Regions from separate parts of the Streptococcus sp. Marseille-P7376 genome, predicted to be linked through region 3. Evidence: predicted binding sites of a transcription regulator. Region 3 holds the regulator's gene; each other region holds the start of a gene.
The links. The regulator CtsR, encoded in region 3, represses protease genes until heat stress. The targets are predictions, from matches to a motif close to TTGGTCAAAAAAGGTCAAANA.
Positions count from the first base shown of each region.

Region 1: a site for CtsR is predicted at 1,989-2,009, ahead of FZ952_RS01475 (ATP-dependent Clp protease proteolytic subunit). Genes of this name have one in related genera too.
Region 2: a site for CtsR is predicted at 3,327-3,347, ahead of FZ952_RS05915 (ATP-dependent Clp protease ATP-binding subunit). Genes of this name have one in related genera too.

Region 1 covers NZ_CABPTS010000001.1:324,558-331,782, reverse strand. The annotation lists gene mgtA (magnesium-translocating P-type ATPase) at 1-1,155, shown strand, start outside; gene upp (uracil phosphoribosyltransferase) at 1,253-1,882, shown strand; gene FZ952_RS01475 (ATP-dependent Clp protease proteolytic subunit) at 2,053-2,643, shown strand; gene FZ952_RS01470 (DUF2129 domain-containing protein) at 2,744-3,013, shown strand; gene FZ952_RS01465 (ABC transporter substrate-binding protein) at 3,103-4,263, shown strand; gene FZ952_RS01460 (branched-chain amino acid ABC transporter permease) at 4,403-5,284, shown strand; gene FZ952_RS01455 (branched-chain amino acid ABC transporter permease) at 5,288-6,241, shown strand; gene FZ952_RS01450 (ABC transporter ATP-binding protein) at 6,241-7,005, shown strand; gene FZ952_RS01445 (ABC transporter ATP-binding protein) at 7,005-7,225, shown strand, end outside.
Region 2 covers NZ_CABPTS010000008.1:72,271-79,495, reverse strand. The annotation lists gene FZ952_RS05920 (NUDIX hydrolase) at 40-489, opposite strand; gene FZ952_RS05915 (ATP-dependent Clp protease ATP-binding subunit) at 999-3,284, opposite strand; gene FZ952_RS05910 (DUF1797 family protein) at 3,530-3,760, shown strand; gene FZ952_RS05905 (bifunctional methylenetetrahydrofolate dehydrogenase/methenyltetrahydrofolate cyclohydrolase) at 3,900-4,754, shown strand; gene nrdR (transcriptional regulator NrdR) at 4,982-5,455, shown strand; gene FZ952_RS05895 (DnaD domain protein) at 5,456-6,604, shown strand; gene dnaI (primosomal protein DnaI) at 6,605-7,225, shown strand, end outside.
Region 3 covers NZ_CABPTS010000028.1:1,880-9,104, forward strand. The annotation lists gene FZ952_RS10465 (ATP-dependent Clp protease ATP-binding subunit) at 1-1,658, opposite strand, end outside; gene FZ952_RS10470 (CtsR family transcriptional regulator) at 1,665-2,123, opposite strand; gene ytpR (YtpR family tRNA-binding protein) at 2,483-3,109, opposite strand; gene FZ952_RS10480 (thioredoxin family protein) at 3,140-3,454, opposite strand; gene FZ952_RS10485 (DUF4651 domain-containing protein) at 3,454-3,738, opposite strand; gene pepA (glutamyl aminopeptidase) at 3,866-4,930, shown strand; gene FZ952_RS10495 (DUF1846 domain-containing protein) at 5,054-6,538, shown strand; gene groL (chaperonin GroEL) at 6,848-7,225, opposite strand, start outside.

The DNA of each region.
Region 1 (7,225 bases), on a different contig from region 3:
AAAGTTGAGGATGAGTCTGATATGATTTTGACGGGCTATCTGGCTTTTCTGGATCCGCCTAAGCCATCTGCAGCGCCAGCTATTGAAACCTTGGCTGAGTACGGCGTTGCCACTAAGATTTTGACGGGTGATAATGAGAAGGTTACCCAGGCGGTCTGTGAAAAGGTTGGCCTAGATGTAGAAAATATCTTGCTAGGTGTAGAGGTAGATGCTTTATCTGATGAGGAATTGAGCCAGGCAGTGGAGAACACGACAGTCTTTGCCAAGCTCTCTCCAGACCAAAAGGCTCGGATCATCCTCCAACTCAAGGCCAATGGCCACAAGGTTGGCTACATGGGCGATGGCATCAATGATGCGCCTTCTATGAAGGTAGCAGATGTTGGTATTTCTGTTGATACGGCTGTGGATATAGCCAAGGAAACGGCAGATGTCATTTTGCTGGACAAGGATCTCATGGTTCTGGAGAAGGGACTGGTAGAGGGACGCAAGGTCTATGCCAATATGACTAAGTATATCAAGATGACGGTCAGTTCCAACTTTGGGAATATCTTTTCCCTCCTCTTTGCCAGTATCTTTTTGCCATTTCTACCTATGGCACCAGTTCATTTGATTGTCCTCAATCTGGTTTATGATTTGTCTTGTATCGCTCTGCCATTTGATAATGTAGATAGTGAATTTCTCAAGAAACCTCATATTTGGTCAGCTAGCTCTATTACCCGTTTTATGGCTTGGATTGGGCCTATCTCATCTGTTTTTGATGTTATGACCTATCTGGTGCTTTACTTTATCATCGTGCCTATGATCACAGGAGGCAGCTATCAAGCTGGTACTGAACAGGCAGTGACCTTTATCACTCTTTTCCAAACAGGCTGGTTTATTGAGTCTATGTGGACCCAGACTATGGTCATCTACATGCTACGCTCGCCTAAACTGCCTTTTGTGCAAAGCCGTCCTGCTCTTTCCGTCATTGTGACGACCATGGCGGCTGCGCTCTTTGTTACTTCCTTGCCATATAGCCTCTTTGCGTCAGTTCTGAAGACAGCTCCGCTGAATGGCACCTATTTCCTTTGCCTTTTCTTGATTATCGTGCTTTATATGGTTAGCGTAACCCTTGTGAAAGGCCTTTATATCAAGCGTTATAAGGAATGGCTGTAAAGCAAATAAAATCTTTAAGAAGGTTTGCTTATGGCAAGCCTTTTCAATATTTTTTTGATATAATAAGACGAATAAATTGAAAGAAGGAAATCCAATCATGGGAAAACTTGAAGTTATCGCTCATCCACTTATTCAGCATAAATTGTCTATTTTGCGTCGTACAGATACCTCTACTAAAGCATTTCGTGAATTAGTAGATGAAATCGCAATGCTGATGGGATACGAAGTGTTGCGCGATTTACCACTTGAAGATGTAGAAATTGAAACACCAATTACGAAAACCGTTCAAAAGCAGATTGCAGGGAAAAAATTGGCCATCGTACCAATCTTGCGCGCAGGTATTGGCATGGTGGATGGCCTTCTGAGTTTGGTTCCAGCAGCTAAAGTTGGTCACATTGGAATGTACCGTGATGAAGAAACCTTGAAGCCGGTTGAATATCTGGTGAAGCTGCCAGAAGATATTGACCGACGTCAGATTTTCGTTGTAGATCCAATGCTAGCTACTGGTGGTTCTGCGATCTTGGCTGTGGACTCTCTGAAGAAACGTGGTGCTAGCAATATTACATTTGTTTGCTTGGTGTCTGCTCCAGAAGGTGTCAAAGCTTTGCAGGAAGCTCATCCAGATGTGGATATTTTCACGGCTGCCCTCGATGATCACCTCAATGAACACGGCTACATCGTTCCAGGTCTGGGAGATGCGGGAGATCGTCTTTTTGGTACAAAATAGAAATTCTAGTCTGTAATAGGAAAGTCCAGCCAATCCAGTGGATTTGTGCTTTCCAAACCAAAGATAATCACAGCTTTGTTCTCTGTCATCCGACAGATAAAGCAAATATTTGACCTTTTTTGACCAAAAAGCTATAATAATGAATATATCGAAATAAGGAGAAAATATTCATGATTCCTGTAGTTATTGAACAAACAAGCCGTGGTGAACGTTCTTATGATATTTACTCACGACTTTTAAAAGACCGTATTATTATGCTGACGGGTCCCGTTGAGGACAATATGGCTAATTCTATCATTGCTCAGTTGCTTTTTTTGGATGCTCAGGACAATACCAAAGACATTTACCTTTACGTTAATACGCCGGGTGGATCCGTTTCTGCCGGTTTAGCTATTGTCGATACGATGAACTTCATCAAATCAGACGTGCAAACTATTGTTATGGGAATGGCAGCTAGCATGGGAACCATTATTGCTTCTAGCGGTACCAAGGGGAAACGCTTCATGCTTCCGAATGCAGAATATATGATTCACCAGCCAATGGGTGGCACTGGCGGTGGTACCCAGCAAACAGATATGGCGATTGCAGCTGAGCATTTGCTTAAGACTCGGAAGACCTTAGAGCAAATCCTAGCTGACAACTCTGGAAAATCTGTTGAGCAAGTTCATAAAGATGCTGAGCGGGATTATTGGATGAGTGCCCAAGAAACTCTAGAATACGGTTTTATTGACGAAATTATGGCAAATAACAACTTAAGTTAGTCAATCTACTTAATCTGTTTTGAAAAAATGCTCCGTAAGGGCATTTTTTTTGATATAATCAATAGAGCAAGTAGAACGAAAAATAAAAGAGAGGAGTTTTATGTTTACAAAAGAGGAAAGAATAGGCTTAATTATCTACCTTTATTATAATCGCGATGTTAAAAAATTAGAAGATGTTGGCGATATTGTGTATCATTCTAAAAAGCACCGTTATCTTCAATTGTATGTTAATAAAGAGCATGCTGATGAACTAAAAAAACGTTTGTCAAAGGAAAGATATATTAAAAGAATCCGATTTTGTCATATTAAAGATCTAGATACCGATTTTGTTGGTAGCCTCCATAGGAGTCAAGAAAACGCTATTATTTAAAAAATAGTTTATTTGGGTTGACAATTGTCAGATAATTCGGTATATTCTTACTATATCATTTGCAAATAACAAAATAGAGGAGAATTATTATGAAGAAAAAATTTGCACTTTCTCTTGTAGCTTTTGCTAGTGCTGCACTTTTAGCAGCCTGTGGTGAGGTTTCGACAAACAACTCATCCGCTACTGGAACAGAAATCGGTAATACACTTAAGTTCGGTTTCAACTTTGAAGAAACTGGAGCTGTAGCAGCTTACGGTACTGCAGAACAACACGGTGCTCAGCTTGCTGTTGATGAAATCAACGCAGCTGGCGGTGTAGATGGCAAGAAGATCGAAGTCACTGATAAAGATAATAAATCAGAAACAGCAGAAGCAGCTACTATTTCTACAAGCTTGGCGACTCAAGATAAGGTGAATACAATCATCGGTCCTGCGACTTCAGGTGGGGTTGCGGCTGCAATTGCAAATGCTGGTAAAGCTGGTGTGCCTTTGGTAACACCAAGTGCTACACAGGATGATTTGACTAAAAACCAAGACTATCTGTTTCGTGCAACTTTTATAGATGGTTATCAAGGTAAAATCATTTCTAAGTATGTAACTGAAAACTTGAAAGCTAAGAAAGTTGTTCTCTATTATGACAACTCAAGCGACTACGCTAAAGGAATGGCTGAAGCCTTCAAGAAAGAATACAAGGGTGAAATCGTTGCGACAGAAACTTTCGCTTCTGGTGATTCAGATTTCCAAGCTGCTTTGACAAAAATCAAAGGCAAAGAATTTGATGCACTGGTTGTGCCAGGTTACTACACAGAAGCTGGTAAATTGGTGAACCAAGCGCGTGGTTTGGGTATCACTCAAACAATCGTTGGACCAGACGGATTTAGCGATGCTAAGTTTGTAGAGCAAGCAACTCCAGCAGCAGCAACCAATGTTTATTATGTATCTGGTTTCTCAACTTCAGGTGACATGACAGATAAAGCGAAGAAATTCGTTGAAGCCTACAAGGCTAAGTATAATGAAGAACCTTCTATGTTTGCAGCGCTCTCATATGACGCAGTTTACATGGCAGCAGAAGCATCTAAGGGTGCAAAAACATCTGTAGATATTAAAGATAACCTTGCTAAGTTAAAAGACTTTGAAGGAGTTACTGGATCCATTACCATTGATAAAGATCACAACCCTGTTAAGACAGCCTTGATGATCGGTTTGAAAGATGGTAAAGTAGATACTGTTGAGACAGTTAAACCTGAATAAAGGGTCTGAGGCTGGGAGCATTCCCAGTCTTTGGCTTGTTTATTACTTGCTTATGATGTTTGAGTAGGGACGGCAAGACAAGGCTTCGTCTGAGATTGTTGTTTCTGCTCTTATTTTATATTAGAAAGAGTGGTGTGGAATGCTCGAACAATTTCTTCAGCAGCTAGCCAATGGATTGATTTTGGGGAGTGTTTATGCGCTTCTAGCCTTGGGTTATACCATGGTTTACGGGATTATCAAATTGATCAATTTCGCGCATGGTGACATTTATATGATCGGTGCTTTCATGGGATATTACCTGATTAACACCCTTCACCTGAATTTCTTTGTGGCCCTTATTTTATCTATGGTTGGAACAGCTATCCTCGGTGTAGTGATTGAGTTTTTAGCCTATCGACCGCTACGCAATTCGACACGGATTGCAGCCTTGATTACGGCGATTGGGGTTTCTTTCCTTTTGGAATACGGCATGGTCTTCTTTGTAGGTGCCAATACTCGTTCGTTCCCTCAGGTAATTGAAACGGTACGTTATACGATTGGACCGGTTTCTATTTCCAATATCCAACTTATGATTTTGGGTATTTCGATTTTACTCATGGTTGGTTTGCAGTTTATCGTGCAAAAAACCAAAATGGGGAAAGCCATGCGGGCTGTTTCCGTGGATAGCGACGCTGCCCAACTGATGGGAATCAATGTCAATCGTACGATTAGCTTTACTTTTGCCTTAGGTTCAGCCTTGGCAGGAGCTGCTGGCGTCCTGATTGCCCTTTACTACAATTCACTTGAGCCACTAATGGGAATGACACCGGGTATCAAGTCCTTCGTTGCGGCAGTTTTGGGCGGAATCGGTATCATCCCAGGGGCAGCTTTAGGTGGTTTTGTAATCGGTCTGTTGGAAACTTTTGCAACAGCAGTTGGACTGTCAGATTTCCGGGATGCGATTGTGTATGCTATCTTGATTGTTATCCTATTGGTTCGTCCTGCTGGTATTCTAGGTAAAAACGTGAAAGAGAAGGTGTAATGTATGAAAAAGAATTTAAAAGTAAATGCGTTATGGCTTGCTCTAATCGTCGCTGGATACGGTTTGATGACAGTGCTTGCCAGTGCAGGTATCTTGAATCCTTTTTATCTTCAAATTTTTGAGCAGATTGGGATTAATATTATTTTGGCTGTCGGGCTCAATCTCATCGTTGGTTTCTCTGGGCAATTCTCGCTCGGTCATGCTGGTTTTATGGCGATTGGTGCCTATGCAGTAGCTATTATGGGTTCCAAATCACCGACCTACGGAGCTTTCTTTATTGCCATGCTGGTTGGAGCTGTGATTGCTGGAGCTGTGGCACTACTTGTCGGTGTTCCTACTCTTCGATTAAAGGGAGATTACTTGGCGATTGCGACGTTGGGTGTTTCTGAAATTATTCGGATTTTGATTGTCAATGGAGGCGAATTGACCAATGGTGCAGCAGGTATCCTGTCTATTCCTCCATTTACATCTTGGCAGATGGTTTATGTCTTTGTAGTGATTACGACTATTTTAACCCTCAACTTTCTCCGCAGTCCTATCGGGCGCAGCACCTTGTCTGTTCGTGAGGACGAGATTGCGGCAGAATCTGTCGGTGTCAATACAACAAAAATTAAAGTGCTTGCTTTTGTTTTCGGAGCTATCACAGCCTCCATTGCAGGCTCTCTGCAGGCAGGGTTCGTTGGTTCTGTTGTACCAAAAGATTATTCTTTCATCAATACGATTAACGTTTTGATTATCGTCGTTTTTGGTGGTCTTGGGTCAATGACTGGAGCAATCGTAGCTGCGGTGGTACTGGGTATCCTCAATATGCTTTTGCAAGATATTTCTAGCGTCCGGATGATTGTTTACTCACTGGCCTTGATTTTGGTCATGATTTTCCGTCCAGGAGGCTTGCTGGGTACTTGGGAACTGAGTCTGTCTAAGCTCTTTAAAAAGAATAAGGAGGTCAAAGAATAATGGCGCTTCTTGATGTACAAAAATTAACCAAAAATTTCGGAGGACTGACGGCTGTTAGCGATGTAAGTCTGGAATTGAACGAGGGAGAATTGGTCGGTCTTATCGGTCCTAACGGTGCTGGGAAAACAACTCTTTTCAACCTTTTGACAGGCGTCTACGAGCCGAGTGAGGGAACGGTCACTTTGGATGGTCACTTGCTGAATGGCAAGGCACCTTACAAAATTGCGACTCTGGGCCTCAGCCGAACCTTCCAAAATATTCGCCTTTTCAAAGACCTGACTGTTCTGGATAATGTGTTGATTGCTTTTGGTAATCACCATAAACCTCATGTGCTGGCTTCTTTCTTCCGCCTTCCGGCATTTTATAAAAATGAAGAAGAATTGAAAGCGAAAGCTTTGGAGTTGCTGGCCATCTTTGACTTGGATAAGGAAGCAGAAACCTTGGCTAAAAATTTGGCCTACGGTCAGCAACGTCGTCTGGAGATTGTTCGGGCGCTTGCCACAGAGCCTAAGATTCTCTTCTTGGATGAGCCAGCTGCTGGGATGAACCCTCAGGAAACAGCTGAGCTGACTGCCCTGATCCGTCGGATTAAAAATGAATTTAACATTACCATCATGCTAATTGAGCATGATATGAGTCTGGTTATGGAAGTGACCGAGCGCATTTATGTGCTGGAATACGGCCGCTTGATTGCCCACGGCACACCAGATGAGATTAAGAATGACAAGCGCGTTATTGAAGCTTATCTAGGAGGTGAAGCCTAATGTCCATGCTCAAAGTTGAAAATCTATCCGTCCACTACGGTATGATTCAGGCTGTCCGTGATGTCAGCTTTGAAGTCAACGAAGGAGAAGTCGTTTCGCTTATTGGTGCCAATGGTGCTGGGAAAACGACCATCCTCCGCACGATTTCTGGCTTGGTTCGCCCAAGTGCGGGAAAGATTGAATTTTTAGGCAATGAAATTCAAAAAGTGCCTGCTCAAAA
Region 2 (7,225 bases), on a different contig from region 3:
TATTATAACATCTTTTTGGAAAATTGTGAACGATTCTCTTTAGGCTTTATGGATGCTTTTCCATTTTTCAATTCCCCATTTATGACTGCCACGTTTAACTTTTTTGATTGCTTCTTCGATTGGATACCAAGCTAGATTGTTGAAATCTTCAACAGGTTTTTGTATCGCAGTGAAGGAAATTGTTTCGTAGATGTAGGCTGGATTATAAAAATGGGTGTCTCTGTGTCGGGAATAGAAGTATTCATCTGCTTGGCCAAGATATTCTCCAATTTGAGCTGTGAAGCCCAGTTCTTCGATTAATTCTCGTTTGAGAGCTGTTAGGTGATCTTCGCCATCCTCAATTTTACCACCTGGAAGGAACCAAGCTCCATTCGGTGCCTGAACTAGAATAATTTTTTCTTTATTCTCATCGGGAATAACAGCATAGACTCCGTAACGGGTCACATATTCTACATTTTCTTCTTTTAATCCAAAGGTTGGGAGTGTCATGATTTTCCTCATTCTCTAGTAAGTTTACTATTATCATAAAGGACTGAAGAGCCTCTGTCAAGACTTTACTAGTATTTTTTTGATTTCTTGATAAGAAAATAGAGTGAAAGTTCCAGTAAAATCTATTTTGAAGTTTTCAAAGAGCAGTTAGATACTATTCTCTTATCTTGTTGGAAATATATTTGAAGTTACAAGATATTAATAATAAGAAAATTACCCCCAAATGACAAAAATTTTGTCTAGTAGTCGCTGCTTGTTATTTAAATTCAGATGGATGGACAAGCACAAAGTGTAGGCACTAGATTGACAAGAAACTTGTTTAGCATTAGGAATTATAGACTATTTTACATCTCAGACAATATGCAGGAGTTTAAAACGAATGCTGCAAAGGTGACGATTGGACTTTGCCTTTGTGTAAATAAGTAGTTTCCTAGAAATATTACATCTATTCTATATATAAAGAAACCCAACCTAGTTTAAATCCTAAGTTGGGTTTCTTTTCTTATATTTTATTGTTCGGTTTCATCTGTTGTCGGTTTGCTGGGTTCATCAGTAGGATTTTCAGTTTTCTTAGTTGATTTGATGAGGATCTTGCCGTTGCTGGTCATGATAGCTTTGAGTTCTTTTTCACTTGGATTTTCCAGATAGAAGTCAGTAATGGCGTCTTCAATATGATCCTGGATGGTGCGGCGCAGTGGGCGAGCACCCATTTTCGGATCGTAGCCCAGATCCACCAGTTTTTCCTTGACTTTTTCGGTGACTTCTAGATGAATGTCATTGCTAGCCAAGCGTTGATTGACATCATCCAGCATGAGATTGACGATTTGCAGCAGGTTGTCCTTACTGAGTGCCTTAAATTCGATAATGCCGTCAAAGCGGTTCATAAACTCAGGACTGAAGAAGTTGCCCAGTTCCCCCAGAACGGAGTTGGTTCGGCCTTCACGCGCTGCCCCAAAGCCAACACTGGCTTCAGCTTTACCAGTTCCGGCATTGGATGTCATGATAATAATCGTATCCTTAAAGCTGACAGTCCGACCTTGACCATCAGTCAGGCGGCCATCATCTAGCACCTGCAGGAACATGTGCATGACATCGGGATGTGCCTTTTCTACCTCATCCAGCAGAATGAGCGAATACGGGTTGCGGCGGACGCGTTCTGTCAGCTGGCCAGCTTCGTCATAACCGACGTAGCCCGGAGGTGCACCGACTAGTTTAGATACGCTGTGTTTTTCCATGTACTCACTCATATCAAAGCGAATCATGCTGTCAGCAGAGCCAAAGAGCTCGATAGCCAATTGCTTAGACAGCTCAGTCTTACCGACACCAGTTGGTCCAACAAAGAGGAAGCTGCCGATTGGGCGATTAGGACTTCCTAATCCGACCCGGTTGCGGCGGATGGCCTTGGCAATCTTATCCACGGCATCGTCTTGACCGATGACATGGGCTTTTAAGTCGCTGGCGAGATTGACTAGTTGAGACTGTTCTTTTTCTTTGAGATCGCCGACTGGAATATTGGTCTTTTGCTCTACGATGTGCTCAATCGTTTTCTCGCTGATAATCGGAGTATCCTTGTCTAGCACACTTGTTTGCTGGAGTTCCTTGTATTTGGCAATCTGGTCGCGGAAGTAAGCCGCTTTCTCGAAATCTTCGTCACGGGTTGCCTGAGCCTTGAGATTTTCGGCCTCAATCAGCCGCTGGTCAATAACCTTAGGATCAACAAAGTTGAGGGTCAGATTCATCTTAGAACCAGCCTCATCCAAGAGGTCAATAGCCTTGTCTGGCAGGAAGCGGTCTTGGATGTAGCGGTTGGAGAGAAGCGCAGCGGCTTCAATGGCCGCATCTGTATACTTGACGTGATGGTAATCTTCGTATTTTTTCTGAATCCCTTTGAGGATGGTAATGGTTTCCTCTACCGTCGGCTCGTCTACCTTGACGGGCTGCATCCGGCGCTCCAGTGCTGCGTCTTTCTCGATGATACGGTATTCATTGAGGGTAGTCGCTCCGACCATTTGGAGTTCTCCGCGAGCCAGCGCTGGTTTGAGGATGTTCCCAGCGTCCATATTGCCATCGCCAGCAGAGCCTGCTCCGACAATTTCATGGATTTCATCAATAAAGAGAATGACATCCTGACGAGAACGAATCTCATCAATGAGCTTCTGCATCCGTTCCTCGAATTGGCCACGGATACCAGTCCCCTGTACTAGGCTGACAACGTCTAGGCGAATGACTTCCTTGCCTTGGAGTTTATGAGGCACATCACCATCAACAATCTTCTGGGCAAGGCCTTCGACCACAGCTGTTTTTCCGACTCCGGGCTCTCCAATGAGGACAGGATTGTTCTTGGTGCGGCGGTTGAGGATTTCGATGACACGGACAATCTCTTCATCACGTCCGATAACAGGATCTATCTCGCCTCGGCGAGCTAACTCGGTCACGTTGATACCAAACTCTTCTAGAAGTCCTTTGGTTTTTTGCGGAGCTTGCTGACGTTGACCACCTCCACGGCTGGACCCACCATAACCACCGCCTCCATAACCTCCTCCTGATTGAGTTGGAGGGATATTTGGATTTGGCTCCTGAGGATGTTGGAAATTGCTGAGGCTGTTAAAGAAATCGTCAATAGGATCGATGTTTTGATTGTTTGTGTTATAAAGACCGCCGAGTAAAGAGTTGTTAGGGTCAGTTTTCATGATTTGGTAGCAGTTTTGACAGAGATCAATCTGCTGTTTATTTCCATTTACATTTGTATAGAGATGAATGGTTGATTCATTGATTTTACAGTTTTGACAAAGCATGTTCTACCTCTTTCTATAGGAAGCGAAATTGCCTATTTTTAAATGGTCAAAAATAGTCAAAGTTTTTATAATTTCATTATATCAGTATTTTAAAACATTGCAAGAATTAAGTATAAAATCCTACTGGAGACCGATGAATTTGCAAGAATTTTGGCGAAAAAATAAGAAAAAGATGCCCTTTTACTGGTATTTCAGTTTCTTTTTGTGGTAAAATAGGAAAGAACCAAGTAAATAGGAGAAATAAAATGGAATCACATTTAGTTAGAATCATCAATCGCTTGGAAGCTATGGCCAAAGATGGTGGAAATTTAAAACGTAATTTTGAGCGTGAAGGAGTTGTTGTCGCGGAAGTAGCTTACAGCTACGACGAAGAAAACGGTCCAGTCTTTACCCTGCGTGATGTTGCAGCGCGTGAGACCTACACTTTCGATAGCATCGACTTGATTGCAATGGAAATTTATGAATTATTGTACTAAAAAAGCAGAGACCTGCTTTTTTATTTTATCCTAAAAGATAGCTGGTTATTTTTATAAGTTTTTATAAGAAAAATGTATAAGTGCGACTGGGAGATTTTTGGTATAATGGATAAGATACTGAAAAAGAAATGAGAAAGTAATGACTAGAATTATTGATGGGAAAGCTTTAGCGGAAAAACTTCAAGCTAAATTAGCAGAAAAAACAGCGAAACTCAAAGAAGAAACAGGGCAGGTTCCTGGCTTGGTAGTTATTTTGGTTGGGGAAAATCCAGCCAGTCAAATCTACGTGCGTAATAAGGAGCGCTCGGCTTTAGCTGCTGGCTTTCGGAGTAAGGTAGATCGTCTACCGGAAGAGACCAGTCAAGAAGAGTTGTTGAGCTTGATTGAAACTTATAATCAAAATCCTGACTGGCATGGGATTTTAGTCCAACTGCCTTTACCTGATCAGATTGATGATGAAGCTGTGCTGCTGGCTATTGATCCAGACAAGGATGTTGATGGCTTCCATCCTCTTAATATGGGCAAACTATGGAGCGGCCATCCTGTTATGATTCCGGCTACTCCTGCAGGTATTATGGAGATGTTTCATGAATATGGCGTTGAACTGGAAGGTAAGCGAGTGGTCGTCATCGGGCGGAGTAATATTGTCGGTAAGCCCATGGCTCAGTTGCTTTTAGCTAAGAATGCGACGGTAACACTGACACATTCGAGGACCCACAATCTAGCTAAGACTGCTAAGCAGGCGGACATTTTAGTTGTGGCTATTGGACGAGGACATTTTGTAACTAAGGACTTTGTCAAGGAGGGGGCTGTTGTCATCGACGTCGGTATGAACCGAGATGAGAATGGCAAGCTGATTGGCGATGTTAAGTTTGATGAAGTAGCTGAAATAGCCAGTCTGATTACCCCTGTACCTGGAGGTGTTGGCCCGATGACTATTACTATGCTGATGGAGCAGACTTATCAAGCCTTTGTCAGAAGTTTAGAGAAATAGTAGCTGTTGAAGCAGTTTGTAAGAGATACAGGCTGCTTTTTGGATGGGAAAAATTGAGCAACAATGGATTTCGGTACAGAGAAGTATTTGGGGTTAGTAATGAGGGGCGATTATGTAGCATTAGCGGGTTTTGAGTATGAATTAGAACTTGATAGAGCAATCAACTGCCTTTTGTTATTTTTCAAAACATGGTATAATGAAGTATTAGGATTCTAGGAGGATGTGTCATGCGGTGTCCCAAATGTGGTGGAAGTAAGTCAAGTGTAGTTGATAGCCGACAGGCAGAAGATGGAAATACTATTCGTCGTCGTCGCGAGTGCGAAGAATGTCAGCACCGCTTTACGACCTATGAGCGTGTCGAAGAGAGAACCTTGGTAGTTGTCAAAAAAGATGGGACACGTGAACAGTTTTCGCGAGATAAAATTTTTAATGGCATTATTCGATCTGCTCAAAAACGCCCTGTTTCCAGCGATGAAATTGAAGCGATTGTAAATCGGATTGAACAAAAGGTCCGAAGCCAAAGTGATAATGAAATTCATAGCGAGTATATTGGTTCTCTCGTCATGGATGAGTTGGCAGAATTAGACGAAATCACATATGTACGTTTTGCCAGTGTTTATCGTAGTTTCAAGGATGTCGGCGAGCTGGAAAGTCTATTGAAGCAGATTACTAAGGGATCCAAAAAGAAAAAGGAAAAATAAATGAAACCAAACAGTCATTTTTCTTTCTTACGAAATAATCGGATTCATCAGGATGTGGGAAACTTTACTAGGCTATATTTGCCGATTGTTGGCAGAGATGCGGCGACCCTGTATTTCTATCTGCTTGCCTTTTGGGATAATGGGCAAAAGGATCATCTCTTTGGGCATATTCTCAATCATCTGGATTTTGGCATGGATGTTTTAGAAAGAGCTTTAGAGCGTCTAGCGGCTATGGAACTCCTAGCTCTTTATCAGAAGGACGATCATTATTACATTTGCCTTTCTGCCCCTCTAGCAGCGGATGATTTTTTTCAGCATAACGTCTATACGAAACTCTTGGAGAAAAAAATTGGCGAAGCAGCAACAGATGCCTTGAAACCTAGCAGGGCTGAGGGACAGAAGCTTGAAAAACCATTTGTGCAGGTCTTTGGTTTGGAAGCTGAGCGTCTTGATTTCTCTCGAAAAATGAAAGATTTTGATTTAGGAAATTTCAAACAGCGAATGGCTCAGGAAAATTTACGTTTTGCAGATGAAAAGGAAGATCTCTTAGAACTTTTTGCCATTGCCGAGCAAAAGAAATGGACCTGGTATGAAACTTATCTTTTGGCCAGAGAAACTGCTATTTCTCAGGTTATCTCGACCAAACGTATGCGACAGAAACTGAATCAAAAGCCAGTTGACGGTAAATTTAGTCAGCAGGAACAGTCCATCATTAGAGAAGCCAAACGTCAAACGTCGCTGATTTTTTTAGCCGAAATTAAGAAAACCCGTCAGGCAGCGATTACTCGGACTGAGCGAAAACTCTTACAAGATATGGCAGAACTAGGCCTTTTGGATGAAGTGATTAACCTCGTCCTACTTCTAACCTTTAACAAGGTTGATTCGGCCAATCTGAACGAAAAATACGCCTTAAAAGTGGCTAATGATTTTGCTTATCAAAAGGTGACTTCTGCTGAGGAAGCTGTTCTAAAAATTCGCGAGAGACACCAGCAAACTGTTGGTAACCAGGCTGAACCGAAGCGCAAGTCCAGCAATGTACCTGAATGGAGCAATCCTGATTATAAAAATGAAACTAGTCTAGAAAAACAAGCAGAGCTGGAAGAGCAGAAACGCAGACTATTAGCCAAATTGGAAGGAGGCGGTGAGTAAATGGAAAAAGTCGGACAGGCGATGCCTCACATGAATAAGGTTAGGCAGTTTGATTACCAAGAACTGGTCAAGCAAATTCTGGCAGATCCGGACATAGCTGCCTTTATTCAGCAAGAGCAGTTATCGCAGGCTGAAATCCAACGCAGTATTTCCAAATTTAACCAGTATATCACTGAGCGCAATCGTTTTTTGCTCAAGGATGAAGCCTATATTGCCAAGGGTTATAAACCCATTTTGATTAAAAATGAAGGCTATGCAGATGTGTCTTATGAGGAAACTCCTGAGTTGATTGAGCAGGAACGTCAGGAAGCTATTCGTGGTCGTCTAAATTTGATTAATCTGCCGGCCAGTCTTAAGGAAGCCAGTTTGGCTCAGGTTGACTTGGATGATATAGGCCGCTATCAAGCTTTTGAACTCTTGACTAATTTTGTAGCGGATTATCCAAACTACCAAAAGGCTATCTATCTTTATGGAGATTTTGGTGTTGGTAAAAGCTATATGATGGCGGCTCTGGCTCATGATTTGTCAGAAAAACGAGGCGTATCTACTACTCTGCTACACTATCCTAGCTTTGTTTTGGACGTCAAAAACGCCATTAGTTCTGGTCAAGTCAAAGAAAAA
Region 3 (7,225 bases):
CCGACACCCGTTGGCCCTAGGAACATAAAGGAACCAATTGGGCGTTTGCCAGTGCGGATGCCCGACTGATTGCGACGAATAGCTCGGCTGACAGCCGAAACGGCCTCATCCTGTCCGATAACTCGCTTGTGCAGTTCTTTTTCCAAATTGAGATATTTTTTAGCATCTGTCTGAGTTAATTTCTGCACAGGAATACCAGACAAGCGGCTAAGTGTTTCTAAGATATCTCCTTCTTCCACCTTTAATTTGTAAATAGCTGGCTCCTGCTCTTTTGCCAGTAGCTGGCTGACTTTTTTCAGCTTTCCAGCCATCAAAGCCTGATCCACAGCCGTCAGATCGGACTGCTCATAATTCTGTGGGCCCTTATTCTGCACAGTTGCACTGGCCTCGTCCAAAAGATCAATGGCAGAATCTGGCAGATGCTTGCTGGTCAGATAACGATGAGCATACTTGACTGCTGTTTCAATCGCTTGATCGCTGATGACAACCTTGTGATGCTCTTCGTAGCTCTTTCTCAAGCCCTGCAAAATAACAATGCTGTCGGCTACAGTAGGCTCTTCAATAGTGACCTTGGCAAAACGCCGAGATAAGGCTGCGTCTTTTTCGATATGTTTCTGATACTCTTCCTGCGTCGTAGCTCCAACTGTCCGCAAGGTTCCACGAGCCAAGGCTGGTTTCAGGATATTGGCCGCATCCAAGGTCGAATCAATCCCACTGCCAGACCCCATGATAGTATGCAGCTCATCGATAAAGAGAATGACATGACCGTCTTCTTCGATATCATTGATGATGTTGTTCATCCGCTCCTCAAAGTCCCCGCGAAAACGAGTTCCAGCAACGACATTCATCAAGTCTAGTTCCAAGACGCGCATCTTAGCAAGTTCTGCCGGAACTTGACCAGTTGCCACGCGTTGAGCCAAACCCAAAGCCAGAGCCGTCTTACCGACCCCCGCGTCACCGACTAGAACGGGATTATTCTTGGTCTTGCGACTGAGAATCTGAATCATCCGAGAAATTTCCTCATCCCGTCCGATGACTGGTTCCAAGCGACCAGTCCGAGCCAGTTCTGTCAAATCCCGAGTATAGTCTTCCAGACCACCGCTAGTTGAAGGAGGCATGCCCATCATATTCGCCATGGTTTGCTTAACCGCCATCATCCCCTTATTCAGACTGCGGATAGCCTTGATTTCTTCCTTGCCCCAGCCAGCACGTTGTTCTAAAAGCTTGCGAAGACTGCTGATTTTCGGACCATTGTCCTTATCATCATAGCTAAAACCAGTAGATTCTAGGACTCTAGCTGCCAAGGTCCCCTGATCAAACAGAATAGCTAACAAAACATGCTCGGTTCCTAGACTTTTAGCGTGAACAGCCTCGGCAATCTGAGTAGCTTGGGCAAATAGTTCTTCCATTCTGTGAGAAAATGGCAAAAGATCAAAACGCCCATTTTCCTGATACTTCTGCCCAGTAATCTGCAAAGCAGCTTCTTCAAAATCATCAATCTCCATCGGAAATTCGTTTAAAACGGAACCTGCTACACTGTAAGGATTGTTGGCTAAGGCAATCAGCAAATGCCAAGACTCCAAATAATCCGTATCAAAATGGCCCGCTAAAATCTGAGCCGCCTCCAAACTTTCAATTAAGGCTTTTGAATATTTCATCTGTGGTTACATTCCCTTTCTGTCTAATTGCTGTAAAATTTTCTTCAACATGCGGGCTCGTATGGCTGGCGCATCATTCCCCAACACCAGATCCGAAGCAGTCGCAAGAAGAAGATTTCCCTCACGTTCCGTCATTATCTTCTCATCGAATAACAGCTGGATCACATCTGTAAAAATTTGCTGGCTGATTCGCTCTCCCACATTGTCAAATAAATCGCAGAACATTTGATGCCGATCTGAAAACTCTATCTTACCAATCCGGATATAACCGCCACCACCGCGCTTGCTTTCCACAATGTAACCGCGACTTTCTGTAAAGCGAGTCTTGATAACATAGTTAATTTGACTGGGAACCACCTGAAAAACATCAGCTAGTTCACTTCGCTTCAGCTCGACAATACCAGCCTGAGCCAGAATGGACTTGATATATTCTTCAATACTGTCTGATGTGTTTTTTGCGCTCATAGCTTGCCTTTCTAGTTTCCTCAGTCGATAAAACAGCTCATCTCAAAACCAAATGTCTAACATTGACTATCTTTGACTTTTATTATACCGAAAATGTTCGGATTTTAAAAGGAAAAGGGCTGAATGAACGTCTAAAAACATTTGATGATTCAAATTAGTAAAAAACGCAAAAATGAGCAAAAGAATGGGACTTTCTGAGTTTGTCTAACCTCCTTACAGATAAAGAAAACACAGCTTTTGCCTGTTCTTCATTACTGACTTGGTTAGCCTTATCAGCCATATTTGTTGAGCAATGCAGTCAAATAAGCAAAAAGAAAAAACTCAAAAAGATTTTTAAAATCTCTTTGAGAATTTTTAATCTATGCTTGCCAATGTTTAGCAGAGTCAAAAGCCGCTCCGACCGTTTCACTATCAGCCAATTCAATGATGCCACGTTTTTGCGGCGCATTTGACAGCTGAAGCTCGCGCGGACTGCACATCATACCGAAACTCTTTTCGCCCCGAAGTTCACCTGGAAAAATGAGATTGCCCTTCGGCATCATAGCACCAGGCAAGGCCACGATCGTCTTGAGGCCGACACGAGCATTCGGAGCACCAGCCACGATTTGAACTGTCTTGTCAGCTGCTACCTGCACCTGACAAATATTAAGGTGGGCACTGTCAGGATGGGCCACCATTTCAAGGATTTCCCCAACAACAAATTTCGGCTCATGGTCATCAATCAGCTCAGCCGCAAAACCTGCTTCAGTCAACTCTTGGTTGATAACCGCGACTTGTTCGTCCGTCAGATAAACTTGGCCACAGCCTTCAATATTCATCCGATTAGACACCTGAAAAATATTCCAAGCCACTGTTTGACCGTTATCCTCCCGATAAATACGCGCGACATTTCCTTTGCGCTCAGCGGTCAGTTTGGCTCCCTGATTATCGGCAGCAATAATCATGAGGACATCTCCGACATGCTCTTTGTTGTATGTAAAAATCATCTATTCCTCCAAAATACTTTTAAAAACTTCTTATAAATTTGCTAAAAAATCATTTATTTGGGATTTCGTCTTGCGGTCGCGATTGACATACCGACCAATTTCTTGCCCATTTTCCAAAACGATTAGACTCGGAATCCCGTAAACATCCCATTCTTTGGCCACAGCCATATACTGATCCCGATCCACCTCAACAAAAGTAAACTCAGGATTTTCAGCTTCAATTTCCGCCAGGAAAGGCTTGATAAAGCGGCAGTCTCCGCACCAGTCAGCCGTAAAAAAGAAGACAGTCTTTCCCCTATGCTCTACATAAGAAGCCAGTTCCTCTATATTTTGGGGAATAATCATCACTCTTCCTCGTAAGTTAGCTGCCCATTCTCATAGACGAAGGTAAAATGGCGGTCATCTTCTAGAACAACTCCTCCGACCATACGACTGTCGGTTGACTCATAAAGCTCCACATAGACTGTTGCGATTGGTCCACGGCTAGAAAAAAAGTCCCGTACAGTCCGAACAATTTCTTCTCTATTGCGTAATCTTTTCTGCTCCTGCACGACCTTAGCAGCTCCAAAAGCCAAGGCGCTAGCTCCCAAAAGGGCGGTTGTGGTTAAAATAATTTTTTTAGCTTTCATGTAGAATATTTTAACACAAAAGAGCAGAGGCGACAAACAATATTATAGATTTCTCATCTTCTTTTAATCCGACCTGTTATTCCCTTTGAAAAAGTGATAAAATAGGGAACAGAAAGAAGGTAAGTTTATGACAGCACTATTTTCAAAAATCAAGGAAGTAACGGAGCTTTCTGCTATTTCTGGGCACGAAGGACCTATTCGCAACTATCTGCGGGAAAAAATCACTCCTCACGTTGATGAGGTTGTTACCGACGGTCTAGGCGGCATCTTCGGGGTGCGCCATGCAGAAGCTGAGAATGCTCCCCGCCTTCTGGTTGCGGCTCACATGGACGAGGTTGGCTTTATGGTCAGCGAGATTAAGCCGGACGGAACCTTCCGCGTAGTGGAAATCGGCGGCTGGAACCCCCTGGTCGTTAGCAGCCAACGATTCAAACTCTTTACCCGTGAAGGTCGGGAAATCCCTCTTATCTCAGGCTCTGTCCCTCCTCATCTGACGCGTGGTGCTGGCGGACCTGTCATGCCACAGATTGGCGATATTGTCTTTGACGGCGGCTTTGCGGACAAGGCAGAAGCCGAAAGCTATGGTATCCGTCCGGGAGACACCATCGTGCCAGACAGCTCTGCTATTCTCACAGCTAACGGAAAAAATATCATCTCTAAAGCCTGGGACAACCGCTATGGTGTCCTTATGGTCAGCGAATTGGCTCAAGCCTTGTCTGGACAAGAACTAGGTAACCAACTCTATGTCGGCGCCAATGTTCAAGAAGAGGTTGGCCTGCGTGGTGCCCATGCTTCAACAACAAAATTTGCCCCTGAGGTCTTTCTCGCTGTGGATTGCTCCCCAGCAGGCGACATCTATGGCGGTCAAGGAGCTATTGGCGACGGAACGCTGATTCGCTTCTTTGACCCTGGTCATCTCATGCTACCAGCCATGAAGGACTTCCTCCTGACAACCGCAGAGGAAGCTGGTATCAAATATCAATACTACTGCGGCAAAGGTGGAACCGATGCTGGCGCTGCACATCTCCAAAGCGGTGGTGTGCCGTCTACTACGATCGGTGTCTGCGCCCGCTATATCCATTCCCACCAAACTCTCTATGCCATGGACGATTTCCTGCAAGCCCAAGCCTTCCTGCAAGCGCTGGTCAAAAAGCTGGATCGCTCAACCGTGGACACAATTACCAAGTATTAAAGATTGATCACCCATTCGGGTGATTTTTCTATAAACTGAAGATCATCTTTGCAAGTTTTCTACCTTCAAAACCCAAAAATCTCTCATCTTTTGTTATAATTTTTAGCGGAGGTAAAAACAAACATGGAAAAAATTGCTTTTGATTCTGAGAAATACTTAAACCTGCAGCGCGACCATATCTTGGAGCGCATTAATCAATTTGAGGGCAAATTGTACATGGAATTCGGTGGTAAAATGCTGGAAGACTTCCATGCTGCCCGCGTCCTGCCAGGCTATGAGCCGGACAATAAAATCAGGCTGCTCAAAGAGCTCAAGGACCAAGTGGAGATTGTCATTGCTATCAATGCCAATAATATTGAGCACTCGAAAGCCCGTGGTGACTTGGGCATTTCCTATGATCAGGAAGTTCTGCGCCTCATTGATACCTTTAATGAGCTGGATATTTATGTAGGCTCAGTGGTCATCACCCAGTATGCCGGCCAGCCAGCAGCCGACCTCTTCCGCAGTCAGCTAGAAAGGAACGGAGTTGACTCCTACATCCACTACCCAATCAAAGGCTACCCGACTGATATAGACCATATCATCTCGCCTGAGGGTATGGGCAAGAATGACTATATCAAGACCAGTCGTAATCTAGTCGTAGTGACCGCACCTGGTCCTGGTTCTGGTAAATTGGCTACTTGCTTGTCCAACATGTACCACGACCAAATCAATGGCATCAAGTCAGGCTATGCCAAGTTTGAAACCTTCCCAGTTTGGAATCTGCCCCTGCATCATCCAGTCAACTTAGCATACGAAGCTGCTACAGCCGACCTCGACGACGTCAACATGATTGACCCTTTCCACCTGCAAACTTATGGCAAGACCACCGTCAACTACAACCGTGATATTGAGATTTTCCCAGTCCTCAAGCGCATGCTAGAGCGCATTCTAGGCAAATCTCCTTACGCTTCTCCAACCGACATGGGCGTCAATATGCTCGGCTTTGCCATTGTAGACAATGACGCTGCTATCGAGGCTTCCCAGCAGGAAATCATCCGCCGCTACTACCAGACTATTCTGGACTTCAAGGCGGAGCGGGTCTCTGAATCTGCTATCAAGAAAATCCAACTCTTGATGAATGACCTCAGCATTCGACCCGAAGACCGCAAGGTGACCGTTGCTGCGCGGGCCAAGGCTGAAAGCACTGGCGACCCCGCTCTGGCTTTAGAATTGCCAAACGGTGAAATCGTAACCGGTAAGACCTCTGAGCTCTTTGGCCCTACAGCTGCTGTCTTGATTAATGCCATTAAGAAATTAGCCAACATTGCCAAAGAAACCAAGCTGATTGAACCCGAGTATGTCAAGCCAATCCAAGGTCTGAAAATCAATCATCTAGGTAGCCGCAATCCTCGCCTCCACTCCAACGAAATCTTGATGGCTCTGGCTATCACAGCCATGGAAAATCAAGATGCCGCACACGCTATGCAGCAGTTGGGCAACCTCAAGGGCAGCGAAGCTCATTCGACCGTGATGCTGACGGATGAAGACAAGAATGTCCTGCGCAAACTGGGCATCCATATCACCATGGATCCAGTTTATCAGTATGACCGTCTCTATAGAAAATAAGAATAGGTACTCGCCAAACAGGTGCCCCGCACAAGAATCATCAATCCTATGAAAACCAGCGCCTCAAAACGCTGGTTTTTTTACTGCATTTAACTGGTAATCACTCCATTTATATGTTAAGTGCTTCTATGCTTTTAGTGACGAAAGCACCTCCTAAAGCATTGCGGTCTATCATCTGAAAACAAAAGCAGTCTACATAATCGGAGAAAAAACAAAAACTACAGAATGATTGTCAAATCTTGATCTCTTTCAAGTTTTACATTCTTCTGTAGTTTTATGTATACTATTTTAAAAAATTATTTTTATAGATTACATCATGCCGCCCATCATGCTTGGATCCATAGCTGGTGCTGCTGGCGCAGGTTCTGGTTTATTGGCCACAACAGCTTCCGTTGTCAAAATCAAGCTAGCAACTGAAGCGGCATTTTGCAGGGCTGAGCGCGTCACCTTAACTGGGTCAATAATCCCAGCTTCAATCATGTTGACCCATTCGCCAGTCGCTGCATTAAAGCCTGTACCTGCTTCAGAGTTTTTCAGGCGGTCAATGACGATTGAGCCTTCGAATCCTGCATTCAGAGCGATTTGACGGACAGGTTCTTCCAAAGCGCGGAGGACGATGTTACGGCCAGTCGCTTCATCACCTGTTAATTCAAGGGCAGCTACTGCACCCAATACGCTGACAAAGGC